DNA from 3 places in the Bradyrhizobium sp. GW821-FHT13H05 genome. Region 2 is predicted to be linked to each of the others. Evidence: predicted binding sites of a transcription regulator. Region 2 holds the regulator's gene; each other region holds the start of a gene.

Region 1 (5,604 bases), on a different contig from region 2:
CGAAATGATCGCAAAAGTCCGCCGCCGCGCCACCTCGGCAGCAAGCGGGGAACGGGCCGGCGATTCGGCTGTGGTGGTAGCGATGTCGGACATGGCGGGAGCGTTTGGCAGGGAAAATGGGCCGGATCAAGCCTCATGTGGTGATTGCGGTGCCTTCCGGCCAGCCCCATATCGGCCATGGGAGGGACGGCCCTCCTATTCATCAGCAATGTCAGCCGCGGGGACGACCCTGCCTTGAATGGAGGGTCATCATGGCCTGGGGTATCCTGTTTATCGCCGGTCTTCTCGAAATCACCTGGGCGATCGGCCTGAAATACACCGAGGGCTTTACCAGGCTTGTTCCGTCCGTCATCACGCTCGCCGCCATGGCCAGCAGCGTCATCCTGCTCGGGATAGCCCTCAAATCGCTGCCCGTCGGAACCGCCTATGCGGTCTGGACCGGCATCGGGGCGGTCGGCACCGCCGCGCTCGGCATCGTCCTGTTCGGCGAGCCGGCCACGGCGTTCCGCCTCGCCAGCATCGGGCTGATCATCGCCGGCATCGCTGGGCTGAAGCTCGTTACTTGACGAAGATCTTGACCACCCACCAGGTCAGCGCCGCAACGATGGCCGAGGCCGGGATCGTGATCACCCAGGCATAGACGATCGAGCTCGCGACGTTCCAGCGCACTGCCGAGACGCGGCGGGCCGCACCGACGCCGACGATGGCACCGGTGATGGTGTGGGTGGTCGAGACGGGAACCCCGAGGAAGGTCGCCATGAACAGGGTCGCGGCACCGCCGGTTTCGGCGCAGAAGCCCTGCATCGGCGTCAGCTTGGTGATGCGCAGGCCCATGGTGCGGACGATGCGCCAGCCGCCCATCAGGGTACCCAAGGCCATCGCCGCCTGGCAGGACAGCACCACCCAGAACGGCACGGAAAATTCGCTGCCGAGATGGCCCTGCGAATAGAGCAGCACCGCGATGATGCCCATGGTCTTCTGCGCGTCATTGCCGCCATGGCCGAGCGAATAGAGCGAGGCGGAGGCGAATTGCAGGATGCGGAAGGCGCGATCGACCGCAAACGGCGTCGAGCGCACCGAGAGCCAGGACACGATCGCCACCAGCATCATCGCGAGCAGGAAACCGACCAGCGGCGACAGCACGATCGCCAGCACCGCCTTGGACAATCCGCTCCACACCGCCGCCGAGATCCCCGCCTTGGCCATGCCACCGCCGACGAGACCGCCGATCAGCGCATGCGACGACGAGGACGGGATGCCTAGGCCCCAGGTCACGAGGTTCCAGACGATGGCGCCGACGAGGGCCGCGAAGATCACATGGGCATCGACGATCGAGGGATCGATGATGCCGGTACCGATGGTCTGGGCGACGTGCAGCCCGAACACCATGAAGGCGACGAAATTGAAGAACGCAGCCCAGAACACCGCGAATTGTGGCCGCAACACGCGGGTCGAGACGATGGTCGCGATCGAATTGGCAGCGTCGTGCAGGCCGTTCAGGAAATCGAACAGCAGCGCGACGGCGATCAGTCCGACCAGGACGGGAAGACCCAACGCAGCATCCACGGCGAGGCCCCTGCCCTAAACTTGCTCGATGACGATGCTGTTGATCTCGTTCGCGACGTCGTCGAAGCGATCGGCCACCTTTTCGAGGTGGTCGTAGATCTCGACACCGACGATGAAATCCATCGCGCTGCCGTCGCGATGCTTGAGGAACAGCTCCTTCATCCCGATGTCGTGGAGATCGTCGACCCGGCCCTCGAGCTTGGTCAGCTCTTCCGTGATCGCGGTGAGCATGGCGACGTTCTTGCCGATCTCCTGCATCAAAGGCAGCGCGCGCCCGACCAGATTGGCGCATTCGATCAGCAGCGCGCCGATCTCGCGCATCGGCGGCTCGAAGGTGCGGACCTCGAACAGCATCACGGCCTTGGCCGTCTGCTGCATCTGGTCGATGGCATCGTCCATCGAGGTGATCAGGTTCTTGATGTCGCCGCGGTCGAACGGCGTGATGAAGGTGCGGCGCACCGCCGTCAGCACCTCACGGGTGATGTTGTCGGCGTCGTTCTCGAACTGGTTGACGCGCTGGCAGTAGACCGGCGTCTCCTCGCCCCCGTTGAGCACGCCCTGGAGCGCGATCGAGCCCTGGATCACGGTCTGGGCATGGCGGTCGAACAGGTCGAAGAACCGTTCTTCCTTGGGCAGGAACGCGCGAAACCATCGCATCATGGGAATAGGCTACCGGTTGGAAATGGCCCGACCCGAACGGGCCGTCATGAAACTGTCATAGACCATTTTCGATCCGCGCGCGTCTCACCTCACGCCCGCGGAGCCGGATCATCCACCGCTTTCAATCGGCGGTTAACCTTACGTTAAATCAATAACTTAGAGCGAGCGCCGGAAGTAATGCGCGATTTCACCGATGACGCCGCGGCGGAAGGTGAGCACGCAGATCACGAAGATCGAGCCCTGGATCACCGTCACCCATTGGCCGAAGCTCGCCAGATATTGCTGCATGGCGATGATCACGAAGGCGCCAACCACCGGGCCGAAGATGGTGCCGAGCCCCCCGACCAGCGTCATCAGCACGACTTCGCCCGACATCGACCAGTGCACGTCGGTGAGCGAGGCATTCTGCGCCACGAACACTTTCAGCGATCCGGCAAAGCCCGCGAGCGTGCCCGAGAGGACGAAGGCCAGGAACTTGTACTGGTCGGTGCGGTAGCCGAGCGAGATCGCGCGCGGCTCGTTTTCACGGATCGACTTCAGGACTTCACCGAAGGGCGAATTGATGATGCGGAAGATCAGCAGGAAGCCGGCGAGGAAGCCCACCAGCACGACATAGTACAGGATCGTCGGCTTGGACAGATCGAGGACACCGAACATGCGTCCCTGCGGAATGCCCTGGATACCGTCCTCACCATGGGTGAACGGCGCCTGGAGATAGATGAAATACAGCAGCTGCGACAGCGCCAGGGTGATCATCGAAAAATAGATGCCCTGGCGGCGGATCGAGATGTAGCCGGTGATGAGCGACAGCCCGAACGCCGCGGCGATACCGACGAGGATGCCGAGTTCGGGCGGCAACCCCCACACTTTCAGCGCGTGCGCGCTGCAATAGCCGGCGGTGCCCATGAACATCGCGTGGCCGAACGACAACAGGCCGCCATAGCCGATCAGAAGATTGAAGGCGCAGGCGAGCAGCGCGAAGCACAGCGCCTGCATCACGAAGAACGGATAGACGCCCGTGAACGGCACTGACGCCAGCAACAGCGCCATCACCACGAACACGATCATCTCGTCACGCATCGCGCGCGGGGTCACCGGCAGCGTGTCGTCCGTCAAGGCTGTCATATCAGGCTGCCCTTCCCGTCAATCCCGTTGGCTTCACCAAGAGCACCAGCACCATCAGCACGAACACGACGGTGTTGGAGGCCTCGGGGTAGAAATACTTGGTCAAGCCCTCGATCACACCGAGCGCGAAGCCGGTGATGATGGAGCCCATGATCGAGCCCATGCCGCCGATCACCACCACCGCGAACACCACGATGATGAGGTCCGCCCCCATCAGCGGCCGCACCTGGTTGATCGGGGCCGAGAGCACGCCGGCGAGCGCGGCAAGGCCGACACCGAGGCCGTAGGTCAGCGTGATCATGCGCGGCACGTTGACGCCGAAGGCGCGGACCAGCGTCGGGTTTTCAGTGGCGGCGCGGAGGTAAGCGCCGAGCCGCGTCTTCTCGATCAGGAACCAGGTCGCAATACATACCACCAGCGAGAAGATGACGACCCAGCCGCGATAGATCGGCAGGAACATGAAGCCGAGATTCATGCCGCCCTTGAGTTGGTCCGGAATGGCGTAAGGCAGGCCGGAGGAGCCGAAATAGTTCTGGAACACACCCTGCACGATCAGCGCGATGCCGAAGGTCAAAAGCAGGCCGTAGAGGTGGTCGAGCCCGGTCAGCCATTGCAGCATGGTCCGCTCCAGGATCATGCCGAAGATGCCGACGATGATGGGCGCGAACAGCAGCGCCCACCAGTAATTGATGCCGCCGAGGTTCAGCAGGAAATAGGCGACGAAGGCGCCCATCATGTAGAGCGCGCCATGGGCGAAATTGATGATGTTGAGCATGCCGAAGATCACGGCAAGCCCGAGACTGAGCAGCGCGTAGAACGAGCCGTTGATCAGTCCCACCAGTAGCTGAGCGTAAAGAGCCTGCATCGATCCCGCACCCGGTCCCTTCGGCGTTCCCCTGAAAGTCGCCCGCAGACCTTTTAGGCCTGCGGGCTGTTATCTCACTTCTTCAACAGCGCGCACTTGCTTTCGGAGAGCGGCGTGAAGGCCTGGTCGCCCGGCACCGTGCCGACCAGCTTGTAGAAATCCCACGGGCCCTTGGACTCCGAGGGCTTCTTCACCTCGAACAGATAGGCGCTGTGGATGGTGCGGCCGTTCGGCTGAATCTCACCCTTGCCGAACAGATCGTCCTCGGTCGGCATCGACTTCATCTTCTCGACGACCTTGACGCCGTCATGAGGATTGCCGCCGAGCGCGTCCAGCGCCTTGAGATAGTGGCGCACGCCCGCATAGACGCCTGCCTGGACCATGGTCGGCATCGCGCCGCTCTTCATCTTCTCCGAGAATCTCTTGGAGAAGGCGCGGGTCTGGTCGTTCATGTCCCAGTAGAAGGTCTCGGTGAAGTTGAGGCCCTGTGCGGTCTCGAGGCCGATCGCCTTGACGTCGGTGAGGAACAGCAAGAGCGCGGCAAGCTTCTGGCCGCCCTTGACGATGCCGAACTCGGCCGCCTGCTTGATCGAGTTGGTGGTGTCGCCGCCGGCATTGGCAAGGCCGATGATCTTGGCCTTGGAGGCCTGCGCCTGGAGCAGGAACGAGGAGAAGTCCGGCGTGTTGAGCGGATGCTTGACGCCGCCGACCACCTTGCCGCCGTTGGCGGTGATGACGGAAGTGGTGTCACGCTCGAGCGCCGCGCCGAAGGCATAATCCGCGGTCAGGAAGAACCAGGTGTCGCCGCCGGCCTTGACCAGCGCCTGGCCGGTGGTGTGGGCCAGCATGTAGGTGTCGTAGGTCCAGTGCACGGTGTTGGGCGAGCACTGCGCGTTGGTGAGGTCGGAGGTTGCGGCGCCCGAGTTGATATAGACGCCGTTCTTTTCCTTGATGACGTTGTTGACGGCGAGCGCCACACCGGAATTCGGCACGTCGACGATGATGTCGACCTTGTCGACGTCGAACCATTGCCGCGCGATCGCGGTGCCGATGTCGGGCTTGTTCTGGTGATCGCCGGAGATGATGTCGATCTTCCAGCCCTTGGCGGCAAGGCCGGAATCCTCAACGGCCATCTGCGCGGCAACCGTCGAGCCGGGGCCGCCGAGGTCGGCATAAAGGCCGGACTGATCGGACAGCGCACCGATCTTGACGGACTTGTCCTGCGCGAAGGCTACGCCAACCGTGGTGACGGCCAACGCCGTGCCAAGCAGAAACGACGCAATCGACTTTTTCATGTGACTTCCCTCGTGAATTTTCTCTTCGCCGTTTTCTCTTGGCCGTTTGACGCTTGGCCGTTCTAGACGCCGAGATAGGTGTGGAGCTTGTCC
Region 2 (5,604 bases):
CACCTGGCTCGCGCTGATCCTGATCACGCTGCTCTACAACGGCCTCGCCGGCCTGAACCTGGAGATCTTCGTTGCGGACACGCCGCCTCCGGGCTCGACCGAAGGCGGCCTGCGCAACGCCATCGTCGGCTCGATCATCATGACCGTGATCGGCGTCGGCATCGGCGCGCCGCTCGGCCTGTTCGCCGGCACCTATCTTGCCGAATACGGCCGCAACGATCGCCTGACCTCGGTGATCCGCTTCATCAACGACATCCTGCTCTCGGCACCCTCGATCATCATCGGCCTGTTCATCTATGGCGCGGTGGTGGTGCCGATGCGCGGATTCTCCGCGATCGCAGGCTCACTCGCGCTCGCGGTCATCGTGATCCCGGTCGTGCTGCGCACCACCGAGGACATGTTGCTGCTGGTGCCGAACGCGCTGCGCGAGGCGGCCTCCGCCCTCGGCCTGCCGCGCTCGCTGGTGATCAAGCGCATCGCCTATCGCGCTGCCCGGTCGGGCCTCATCACCGGCGTGCTGCTCGCAACCGCCCGCGTTGCCGGCGAGACCGCGCCGCTGCTCTTCACCGCGCTGTCGAACCAGTTCTTCAGCCTCGGCCTGAACAAGACGATGGCGAACCTGCCGGTCACCATCAACAACTTCGTCCAGAGCCCCTACGCCTATTGGAAGCAGCTCGCCTGGAGCGGCGCGCTGCTGATCACGATTACCGTGCTTGCCCTGAACATTGGCGCGCGCATCCTTGGCGCCGAGAGGACCGCAAAATGAGTGAGCTTTCTGTATCGATGAGCGCGGCCGGTGGTTTGCCGCAGGCGCCGGTGTTGCCCGACGCCCCGGCCAAGGTGACGGTGCGCAACCTCAACTTCTATTATGGCGAGCACCACGCGCTGAAGAACATCAATCTGGCGCTCGGCACCAACCGAGTCACCGCGTTCATCGGCCCGTCCGGCTGCGGCAAGTCGACCCTGCTGCGCATCTTCAACCGGATGTACGACCTCTATCCCGGCCAGCGCGTCACCGGTCAGCTGATGCTCGACCAGACCAACATCCTCGATCCCAAGCTCGACCTCAACCTGCTGCGCGCCCGCGTCGGCATGGTGTTCCAGAAGCCGACGCCGTTCCCGATGACGATCTACGAGAATATCGCCTTCGGCATCCGCCTCTACGAGAAGATCTCGAAGTCCGAGATGGACGACCGCGTCGAGAAGGCGCTGCGCGGCGGCGCGCTGTGGAACGAGGTCAAGGACAAGCTCAACGCCTCCGGCCTGTCGCTCTCCGGCGGCCAGCAGCAGCGCCTCTGCATCGCCCGCACGGTCGCGGTGCGGCCCGAGGTGATCCTGTTCGACGAGCCCTGCTCGGCGCTCGACCCGATCTCGACCGCCAAGGTCGAGGAGCTGATCCAGGAACTGTCCGAGAACTACACGATCGCGATCGTCACCCACAACATGCAGCAGGCGGCGCGCGTCTCCGACAAGACCGCCTTCATGTATCTCGGCGAGCTGATCGAGTTCGACGACACCAGCAAGATCTTCACGTCGCCGACCGACCGGCGCACGCAGGATTACATCACCGGCCGGTTCGGCTGAGGAGACGGGACATGGGTACTGAACATACCGCAAAGGCCTTCGACACCGACCTCCAGGAGCTCACCCGGCTGGTCGCGGAGATGGGCGGCATCGCCGAGCGCATGATCGTCGATTCCGTCGACGCTTTGATCCGCCGCGACGTCGCGCTCGGCCAGCGCGTCGTCGCCATCGACGTCGAGCTCGACGCGCTGCAGAAGAAGATCGAGGAGCGCGCCGTGCTCACCATCGCGCGCCGCCAGCCGATGGCGGTGGATCTGCGCGAGATCGTCGGCGCCATGCGCGTCGCGACCGATCTGGAGCGCATCGGCGACCTCGCCAAGAACATGGGCAAGCGCGTCGCGGCGCTGGAGACGGATTTCCATCCGCTCAAATTGTTCCGCGGCCTGGAGCACATGACCGATCTCGTGCAGCAGCAGGTCAAGTCGGTGCTGGACGCCTATGCCGCGCATGATCTGCCGGCGGCGATGGCGGTTTGGAAGGGCGACGAGGAAGTCGACGCCATCTGCACCTCGCTGTTCCGCGAGCTCCTCACCTACATGATGGAGGATCCGCGCAACATCTCGTTCTGCATCCACCTGATGTTCTGCGCCAAGAACATCGAGCGGATCGGCGACCACGCCACCAACATCGCCGAGACCGTGTTCTACATGATCGAGGGCCAGGCGATCACCGACAAGCGGCCGAAGGGCGACATGACGACCTTCGCCACCACGGTCCCCAATACCTGAAGACTTAAGGAGCGACGACCTGATGGGCGCACGCATTATGGTGGTTGAGGACGAGGAAGCTCTCACCGAGCTTCTCCGCTACAACCTCGAAGGCGACGGCTATGACGTCGAGACGGTGATGCGTGGCGACGACGCCGACACCCGCCTCAAGGAGCACATTCCCGATCTGATCGTGCTCGACTGGATGTTGCCGGGCCTGTCAGGCATCGAATTGTGCCGGCGGCTTCGCACCCGGCCCGAGACCAAGCAGCTGCCGATCATCATGCTCACGGCGCGCGGCGAGGAGAGCGAGCGGGTGCGGGGTCTTGCGACCGGTGCCGACGACTACATCGTCAAGCCGTTCTCGGTGCCCGAGCTGCTCGCCCGCGTGAAGGGCCTGCTGCGGCGCGCCAGCCCCGAGCGGCTCGCCACCGTGCTCGCCTATGGCGACATCGAGCTCGACCGCGACAAGCGCCGTGTCGCGCGCTCGGGCCGGCCGATCGACCTTGGCCCGACCGAATATCGCCTGCTGGAGTTCTTCCTGGAGCATCCCGGCCGCGTGTTCTCGCGCGAGCAGCTGCTCGACAGCGTCTGGGGCCGCGACATCTATATCGACGAGCGCACCGTCGACGTTCACATCGGCCGTCTGCGCAAGCTGCTCAATCTCGGTCGCGAGCAGGACCCGATCCGCACCGTCCGCGGTGCCGGCTACGCGCTGGATGACCGTTTCGCGAAGGCGGAGCAGACGTAAGGTTTGCTGCAAGCAAGCCAATAAAAAGCGCGCCGGGTGGCGCGCTTTTTTATGTCCGGATCGTCCCGGTCCCCCGTGCGCAATTGCGCATTAGGCCGGAACGATGTCGTTTGGGGCCCAGCTCAGCGCGGACCCGGCTTCGCCGGCGCCCGCCGGCGATCTGCGGCCGGCTGATACGCCACCCGCGAGTGCTGGGCGCAGTAGGGCAGGCCGGAGAGCGCCTTGCCGCCGCAGAAGAAGAAATCCGGGCTCGAGGGGTCGCCGACCGGCCAGTGGCAGGTCGCCTCGTTCAGCTCCAGCAGCGACAGCCGCTGGCTCATCGGCACCACGTTGTCGTAGGTGACCGGTTCAGCCTCGACCTCGACGTCGAAGGCCTGCGCCAGCGCGGTGTTGCCGCGCGAGATCGGGCGGGTCACCCGCATCATATGCTGCGCGGGACGCGCCTTGCGCGGCCGGGGAGCAGCCGATGAGGGGCTCTTGGCGCGGCCGGACAGGCCGAGCCTGTGCACTTTGCCGATCACGGCATTACGGGTCACGTTGCCGAGCTCGGCCGCAATCTGGCTGGCCGACAATCCGGCCTCCCAGAGCTTTTTCAACTGCTCGACGCGATCGTCGGACCAGGTCAAAACCGTCATTGCACCCTTTCCCTCGCCGTGCGGCTGCCATCCTGGCGCCTCGCGGCGAATGCCTAAGCCTTGAAAAACCCGTGCCGTCAGAATCCCTTAAGGCTCGCCGGGCACCGAGAGCCGCCCGAACGTTTACGCCGGTACATGAGGACTTAGAGGATCAGAAACACTGCACGAGATGTCGTATCTGACAAGCCAAACGCTACAATATGGCGTGACTCACGCGCAAGAGTCCGCCGACTCGCTTCCACATGTTCCGTGGCTAAAACCACGTAAATTCGGCACCGCAAGACTACGGATTCAGCGTTTCGCGAGGCTTTCGGGCGGCATTGACACCCGTTCTACCCGGCATAAGATAGTGTCACGTGCCGCCCTTAAAAGGCGGCACGTTTCGTTTTCCGGGCCGGTCAATGGTGCGTTGCGCAATGCACGCTCACACCGTCCTCAACATCAAGTGACCGTCATGACTAACAGCGCTGCGCCGCATTTGCTCCCCGTTTTCGCCAGGTCGGACCTCGGTTTCGAGCGCGGCGAAGGCTGCTGGCTGATTGCGACCAATGGCGATCGCTATCTCGATTTTACCTCCGGCGTCGCCGTGAACGCGCTCGGCCACGCCCATCCGGCGCTGGTCAAGGCGTTGCAGGAGCAGGCGACCAAGCTCTGGCACATGTCGAACCTGTTCCAGAGCCCCGACGGCGAGAAGCTCGCCGCGCGCCTGTGCAATGAGAGTTTTGCGGACTTCGTGTTCTTCTGCAATTCCGGCGCCGAAGCGCTGGAAGGTGTGATCAAGCTGGTCCGCCATCATCACTTCTCCAAGGGACATCCGGAACGTTACCGCATCATCACCTTTGAAGGCGCCTTCCACGGCCGCACGCTGGCAACGCTGGCCGCGACGGGATCTGCAAAATATCTCGAAGGTTTCGGTCCGCCGATGGACGGTTTCGACCAGGTCCCGCATGGCGATATCGAAGCCGTCAAGAAAGCGATCGGTCCGCAGACCGCCGGCATCCTGATCGAGCCGATCCAGGGTGAGGGCGGCGTGCGCTCGGCGACGCCCGCCTTCCTGAGGGCGTTGCGCCAGCTCTGCGACGAGAAGGGCCTGCTGCTCGCATTCGACGAGGTGCAGACCGGCATGGGCCGCACCGGCGATCTGTTCGCGCATCGCCGCACCGGCGTCACGCCTGACGTGATGTCGCTGGCCAAGGCGCTCGGCGGCGGCTTCCCGATCGGCGCGATCCTGGCGACCGCGGACGCGGCTGCCGGCATGGGGCCCGGCTCGCACGGCTCGACCTTCGGCGGCAACCCGCTCGCGATCGCGGCGGCCAACGCCGTGCTCGACGTCATGCTCAAGCCCGGCTTCTTCGACCACGTGCAGAAGATGTCGCTGCTGCTCAAGCAGAAGCTCGCCTCCGTGATCGACCGTTATCCTGACATCGTCAGCGAAGTGCGCGGCGAAGGCCTGCTGATCGGCATCCAGGCCGTCGTGCCCTCAGCCGATCTCGGCGCGGCGCTGTGCAACGAAAAACTGCTCACTGTCGGGGCCGGCGACAATGTCGTGCGCTTCCTGCCGCCATTGATCGTCACCGAAGCCGAGATCGAGGACAGCGTCGGGCGGCTCGAGCGCGCCTGTGCCGCGATCTCGTCCAGCCAGACCAAGCGGGCGGCAAGCTGATGAGCAAGCCCCCGAAGCACTTCCTCGACATCAACGAGCTCCCGTTGTCGGAGCTCAAGAGCATGCTCGACGCCTCCACCGCCATGAAGGCGAAGCAGAAGGCGCATCAGCCGGTCAGGCCGCTCGAAGGCAAGACGCTGGCGATGATCTTCGAGCGCCCCTCGACCCGCACCCGCGTGTCGTTCGACGTCGCCATGCGCCAGCTCGGCGGCGAGCCCATCATGCTCACCGGCGCCGAGATGCAGCTTGGCCGCGGCGAGACCA
Region 3 (5,604 bases), on a different contig from region 2:
TTGTCGAATTTCAATATATTTTATTCCGAAAAATGATAATGAGTGGCGTTGATCTTGATTTCGCTGCGAATTCCAGCCGGTGGGAAAATGACCAAGCCAGTTGATAAGGATGGACCGTTGGATCGCGCCTTCGCGATCGTTCGGCACGTTGCCGACCAACGCAAAGCCGTCTCGGCGGCCGAGATCGCAAAGGCTCTTTCGCTGCCTCTTCCGACCGCACACAGGTTGATCGGAAATCTCGAGGACCGCGGACTGCTTCAGAGAGCATTGGGGACGAAGCGGTACGTCGTAGGAAACCAGCTCGTCACGTTGTCCGCCTCTGTCATCGGAGCGGCCTTCCGTACCGCGCGGCGGCACGCCGTGCTTCGGGCGGTCGCGGGAGAGATCGGCGAGCAATGCGAGATCGGCGTCGTGCGCGACAATGTCGTTGCCTATGTCGACAGCGTCCGCGTGTCAGAGCCGCAGGGTCTTCAGTTCAATCCGGGCGAAGCGGCGCCGCTCCACTGCACGTCCACGGGAAAGATCTACATGAGCAGATTGCCCCAGCGGACCAGAGCGGACCTGTGCCGCGCACTCCCTCTCACAAAGTTCACGGAAACGACGATCGTCGATGTCCACGGACTGATGAAGGTCCTCGATGACACGCGACAACGCGGCTGGGCCAAGACCAACGAAGAATACGTGAAGGGCGTAGTGGGATGTGCCGTCCCCATCCTGTCCCCGGATCGGGAGTTGATTGCCTGCCTCGGCGTCTCCGTGCCAGTGGCGCGCGTGAGCTTCGCCGAGCTGGACCGGTTCATCCCACCGCTGCAAAAGGCCGCGGCGCTGCTATCGGAGACAATTCTGCAGGTTGAGGAGGACGACGGCGGGGATGCTCGATGATGCCATCATGCTCCTGTTTTGCCCGACGAGTCAAATCTTATTCGGGAAAAGCGTAAGTCATTGATCCGCCAAGCCCCTTCTACTGTGCATGGGGTTGTTTTCGCATTTTTGTCTTGAGCGGCCCGCCCGAAGCGCCCCTCACGCGCTCTCCGTCTCCCGGTGCACGTCGTGCACCACGAGCCCCATGCCTTGCTCCGGCATCTTGATCCAGTCGCGGCGCTTCAGCGTGCGCTTGGTGTCCTCATAGCCCGATGCCCAGTGCTCGCGCATCGAGGTGCCCGAGAATTCGTGGTCCTTGGCGTCGCCCTCATAGGCCTTCTGCTGGTAGATCAGATGCAGGATCGCGATCTCCGGCATGTGGCACAGGCTGGTCTTGAGATCACGCTCTTCGTCGGAGAGCTGTTCCTCCGGCAGCTTCGCCAGGGCCTTGTAGAGCAGGACCTTGAGATTGTGCGTGCGGCGATAGACGTCGGTGTTGTGGCGGGTGCGTGAGGAATACATGATGTCCTTGTGGCGGGCCATCACGTCCTGGATCGAGCGCGGCAGCACGCCGCGGGCGCTGAACAGGTCGACCTGGAACACCAGCGAATTGAGCGCGTCCTCCTGGTCGAGCAGATGCTGCAGCGGCGTGTTGGAGACGATGCCGCCGTCCCAGAAATGATCGGTGCCGATCCGCACCATCGGCAGCGCCGGGGGCAGGGCGCCGGAGGCCATGATGTGCTCCGGCTCGATCTCGTCATGGGCGTTGTCGAAATAGATGAAATTGCCTGAGAGCACGTTGACCGCGCCGACCGCGAAGCGGACCTTCTTCTCGTTGATGAGATCGAAATCGACGAGCTCCAGCAGGCTCTCCTTGAGCGGCGCCGTGTCGTAATAGCTCGTCGCGGTTCGGGCGCCGACCGGGCTGAACCAGGGATTGACCTGGTGCGGGCTGAAGAAGCCGGGCTGGCCCATCGCCGACGTCATCCAGGCGCTGGTGAGGTTGCGCCACTGGCGGAAGACATCGCCATCAGGCGTGTAGTGCCAGATCTTGCGGTCAGTGATGCGCTCCCAGAAGGTGCGCAGCGCATCTAACCGCTGCTCCGGCTTGTTGCCGGCGATGATGGCGGAGTTGATCGCACCGATTGAAACACCGCAGACCCAGTCGGGCTCGATGCCGGCCTCGTGCAGCGCCTGGTAGACGCCGGCCTGGTAGGCGCCGAGTGCGCCGCCGCCTTGCAGCACCAGTGCGACGCGGTCGCAGCGTTCGGGCCGCCAGCCCCGTGCGGGCGGCTGATGCGTTGCATAAGTCGGTTGCGACGTGCGGGCGTCCATGGCGATGCCTCCTGCTTGCGCCGAACGATTGCGTCCGGCAGTGACGGCGTGATGACAATGCTGGCGCTGATGCATCGCTTGCATGCCGGATGGCCGCCGCGGGAATGGCCTCGGGTCGTGCGTCTGACGGAAATCCTTCACATCGCAGTCAATGTTGGCGGCTAGCAATTTGCATGAGCCTGAAGCGGCCGGGCGGGCCTCACAGACATCACACAGGAGACCAGCGATGCGCAGGGAAGATTTGCTGAGGCTTCCATCCATGCCGGCCGCGGGGCCGAGCTATCCGGCCGGGCCCTATCGCTTCGTCAACCGCGAATTCCTCGTCATCACCTACGAGACCGACCCGGACCTGATCCGTGCCGGACTGCCCGAGCCGCTGGAGCCGATCGACCAGCCGATCGTGCATTACGAATGGATCAAGATGCCGGATTCGTCCGGCTTCGGCAGCTACACCGAATCCGGCCTCGTCATCCCCGCGCGCCTCAACGGCGAGGAGGTCAACTTCGTCTCGCAGATGTACCTCGACGATGATCCGCCGATCGCCGCGGGCCGCGAGATCTGGGGCTTCCCCAAGAAATACGCCCATCCGAAACTCGAGATCGTCAAGGACACGCTGACCGGCACGCTGGAATATGCCGGCCAGCTCGTTGCCATGGGCACGATGGGCTACAAGCACGAGAGCATGGCCGGCAACGGCGATCTCACCCGCGCGACGCTGTCGAAGACGCAAGTCAATCTGAAGATGATCCCCGGCGTCGACGGCCGGCTCGAGATCTGCCAGCTCGTCGCCATCAACCTCATCGACATCGTGCCGAAGGGCTCCTGGATCGGACCCGGCCGGCTGCATCTGGTGCCGCATGTGAATGCGCCGGTTGCCGATTTCCCGGTCCGCCGCTGCCTCGGCGCGCATCACTACATTGCCGATCTGACGCTGCCGTTCGGCCGCGTCGTGCACGACTACATCAGGGAAGCCGAGGCGGCGGCTGCGACAGGGCTGGCCGCGGAATAGGCGGCCATCATCAAACTGTAACAAAGCCGTAATTGAGTACCCGCGTGGATCCGGAAGATGCCGTCAGCCATCTTCCGGAGACGGGGCATTTGTTGACGGTTGGGGTTGGCCATGGCTGAGCCGGCAAAGCTTGTCAGCGCGACATCGAACGCCGAACCGGCCATCCCCGGCCTGGTGTGGGCGTTCCGCCTGCACAGCGACGGCAGCGCCGAACCGCTGCGGATCGATCAGGCGATCGAGTTCAGCCATGACGGCCGGCTCTGGCTGCATTTCAACCTGACCGATGCGCGGGCGCGGCCGTGGATCGCGACCTCGCATCTGCCGCCGCTGGCGCGCGAATTGCTGCTCTCGAATGACACCTTCCAGCAGCTCCATGTCATCGACCATTGCGTCTATGGTGTGTTCTCCGATCTCGTGCGCGACATCGACAGCGCGACGGAGGAGACCGCTTTCCTGCGCTTCGCCATGACCGAGCGCCTGCTGGTCAGCGGACGTCATCAGGCGCTGTGCTCGGCGGACGCGACGCGCCGGGTGCTCGAAGGCGGCTACCGCGTCGACAACGTCGCCCATCTCCTGGAAAAGATCGTCGACGAGGTCGCCGACACGCTGGACAGGATGGCCGACAAGCTCGGCCAGGAGATCGACGAGATCGAGGAGCGCATCCTCGCCGATGACGCCAAGCCGGAGATGCGCCGCAATCTCGGCCGTCTCCGCCGTACCTGTGTCAGGCTGCATCGCCAGCTCACCGGCCTGCGCACGCTGTTTCATCGCCTCGACCAGAAGAACACCGATCACCTCGCGCCGGACCTGCGAATCCAGGCCGGCAAGCTGGCGCAGCGGCTCGACGGTCTCGATCACGACATCGTCGAACTCAGGGAGCGCAGCCGCCTGCTTGAGGAGGAGCTGCGCTTCAAGAACGAGGAGGAGAGCAATCGCCACCTCCACACGCTCTCGATCGTGACGACGCTGTTGCTGCCGCCGACGCTGATCACCGGCATTTTCGGCATGAACACCAAGGGCCTGCCGCTGACCGACGTCGAGAGCGGTTTTCTCTGGGCGGCCGTCTTGATGGCCTCGTCGATCGGTGCTGCCTATCTCTTCATGCGGCGCACGGGCATATTCAAATAGAATAAGCCTGCGGATACCAGCCGTGATCGCGACCGCCCACAGCTCTTCATTGCGATATGCGATCGTGCTTGCCTGCGCGATGACGAGCACGGCTGCGCTGGCCGGCGCCAAGGACGAAAGCGCGGCGGAATGGCTGGCGCCAAAATGGTTCAACGAATGGCATGATGGTCTCGCCAACAAAGGCCTGAATTTTGGCGCCACCTACATCGCCGATAATATTGGCAACGTCTCCGGCGGCGTGAAGCGCGGTGCCATCCATTTCGGCCGGCTCGATCTCTCCGTCGATGCCGATCTGGACAAGCTCGTCGGCTGGACCGGCGGCCGCTTCTACGCCAATGCCTTCGTGATCTATGGCCAGGGGCTCTCGCGCAACTACGTGCAGAACCTCGCCACCATCAGCGAGATCGAGGCGCTGCCGGACCAGCGGCTGTACAACGCCTATTTCGAGCAGAGCTTCTTCAACGATCGGCTGAATATCCGGGCCGGGCAGCAGGCGGCTGACGTCGAGTTCTTCGACAGCCAGACCGACGATCTCTTCATCAACGGCACCTTCGGCTGGCCCGCAATCAAGGCTAGCAACCTTCCGGCTGGCGGCCCGGCGCCGCCGATCGCGGTGCCCGGCATCCGCATCAAGGCCACGCTGTCAGACCAGGTCACCCTGTTCGGTGCAGTGTTCAACGGCGATCCCTCAGGGCCGGGTGATCAGGACCCACAGCTGCGCGACCATCACGGTCTCGCCTTCCGCGTCAACGACCCGCCCTGGGTGATCGGGCAGGTCCGCTTCAATTACGACATCGATATCGGCGGCCGCTCGCTCGCCGGCAATGTCACGCCCGGTGCCTGGAAGCATTATGGCTCGTTCGACAGCCAGCGGTTTACGACGGACGGGCAGTCGATCGCCGATCCCTCTGGGAGCGGCATTCCTGCAAAACTCCGGGGCAATTACGGCATCTTCGCCGTGATCGAGCAGGTGCTCTATCGCCCGCCGGAGGTCAAGGACAACACTACCTCGGCCTCGATCCCCGGCGTCACGGCATTCGGCCGCATTGCCTACAGTCCGCCGGACCGTAATCTGATCGATCTCTATCTCGATGGCGGCATCGGCTTCGTCGGGTTTGTCCCGGGCCGTCCGCTCGACCGCTTCGGCGTGGCGGCGGCTTATATGCGGATATCGAACACCGCGCGCAATCTCGACATCGATACGAATTTCTACACTGGCGTCCAGGGCCCGCTGCGCAGCAACGAGACCCTGCTCGAGATGATCTACGAGG

The links. The regulator PhoB, encoded in region 2, activates phosphate uptake and scavenging genes when phosphate is short. The targets are predictions, from matches to a motif close to TGTCATNNANCTGTCAT.
Region 1: a site for PhoB is predicted at 2,269-2,285, ahead of AC1RR3_RS32535 (DUF47 domain-containing protein). Genes of this name have one in related genera too.
Region 3: a site for PhoB is predicted at 2,237-2,253, ahead of AC1RR3_RS35165 (acetoacetate decarboxylase). Genes of this name have one in related genera too.

The regions. Positions count from the first base shown of each region.
Region 1 covers NZ_JBXAPO010000016.1:92,719-98,322, reverse strand. The annotation lists gene AC1RR3_RS32550 (peptide chain release factor 3) at 1-93, opposite strand, end outside; gene sugE (quaternary ammonium compound efflux SMR transporter SugE) at 252-566, shown strand; gene AC1RR3_RS32540 (inorganic phosphate transporter) at 559-1,566, opposite strand; gene AC1RR3_RS32535 (DUF47 domain-containing protein) at 1,582-2,226, opposite strand; gene AC1RR3_RS32530 (branched-chain amino acid ABC transporter permease) at 2,383-3,351, opposite strand; gene AC1RR3_RS32525 (branched-chain amino acid ABC transporter permease) at 3,353-4,216, opposite strand; gene AC1RR3_RS32520 (ABC transporter substrate-binding protein) at 4,291-5,511, opposite strand; gene AC1RR3_RS32515 (ABC transporter ATP-binding protein) at 5,574-5,604, opposite strand, start outside.
Region 2 covers NZ_JBXAPO010000005.1:2,059-7,662, reverse strand. The annotation lists gene pstA (phosphate ABC transporter permease PstA) at 1-766, shown strand, start outside; gene pstB (phosphate ABC transporter ATP-binding protein PstB) at 763-1,584, shown strand; gene phoU (phosphate signaling complex protein PhoU) at 1,596-2,312, shown strand; gene phoB (phosphate regulon transcriptional regulator PhoB) at 2,335-3,042, shown strand; gene AC1RR3_RS16825 (GcrA family cell cycle regulator) at 3,165-3,677, opposite strand; gene AC1RR3_RS16820 (aspartate aminotransferase family protein) at 4,132-5,340, shown strand; gene argF (ornithine carbamoyltransferase) at 5,340-5,604, shown strand, end outside.
Region 3 covers NZ_JBXAPO010000019.1:149,517-155,120, forward strand. The annotation lists gene AC1RR3_RS35155 (IclR family transcriptional regulator) at 88-882, shown strand; gene AC1RR3_RS35160 (patatin-like phospholipase family protein) at 1,021-2,196, opposite strand; gene AC1RR3_RS35165 (acetoacetate decarboxylase) at 2,423-3,205, shown strand; gene AC1RR3_RS35170 (transporter) at 3,317-4,333, shown strand; gene AC1RR3_RS35175 (carbohydrate porin) at 4,356-5,604, shown strand, end outside.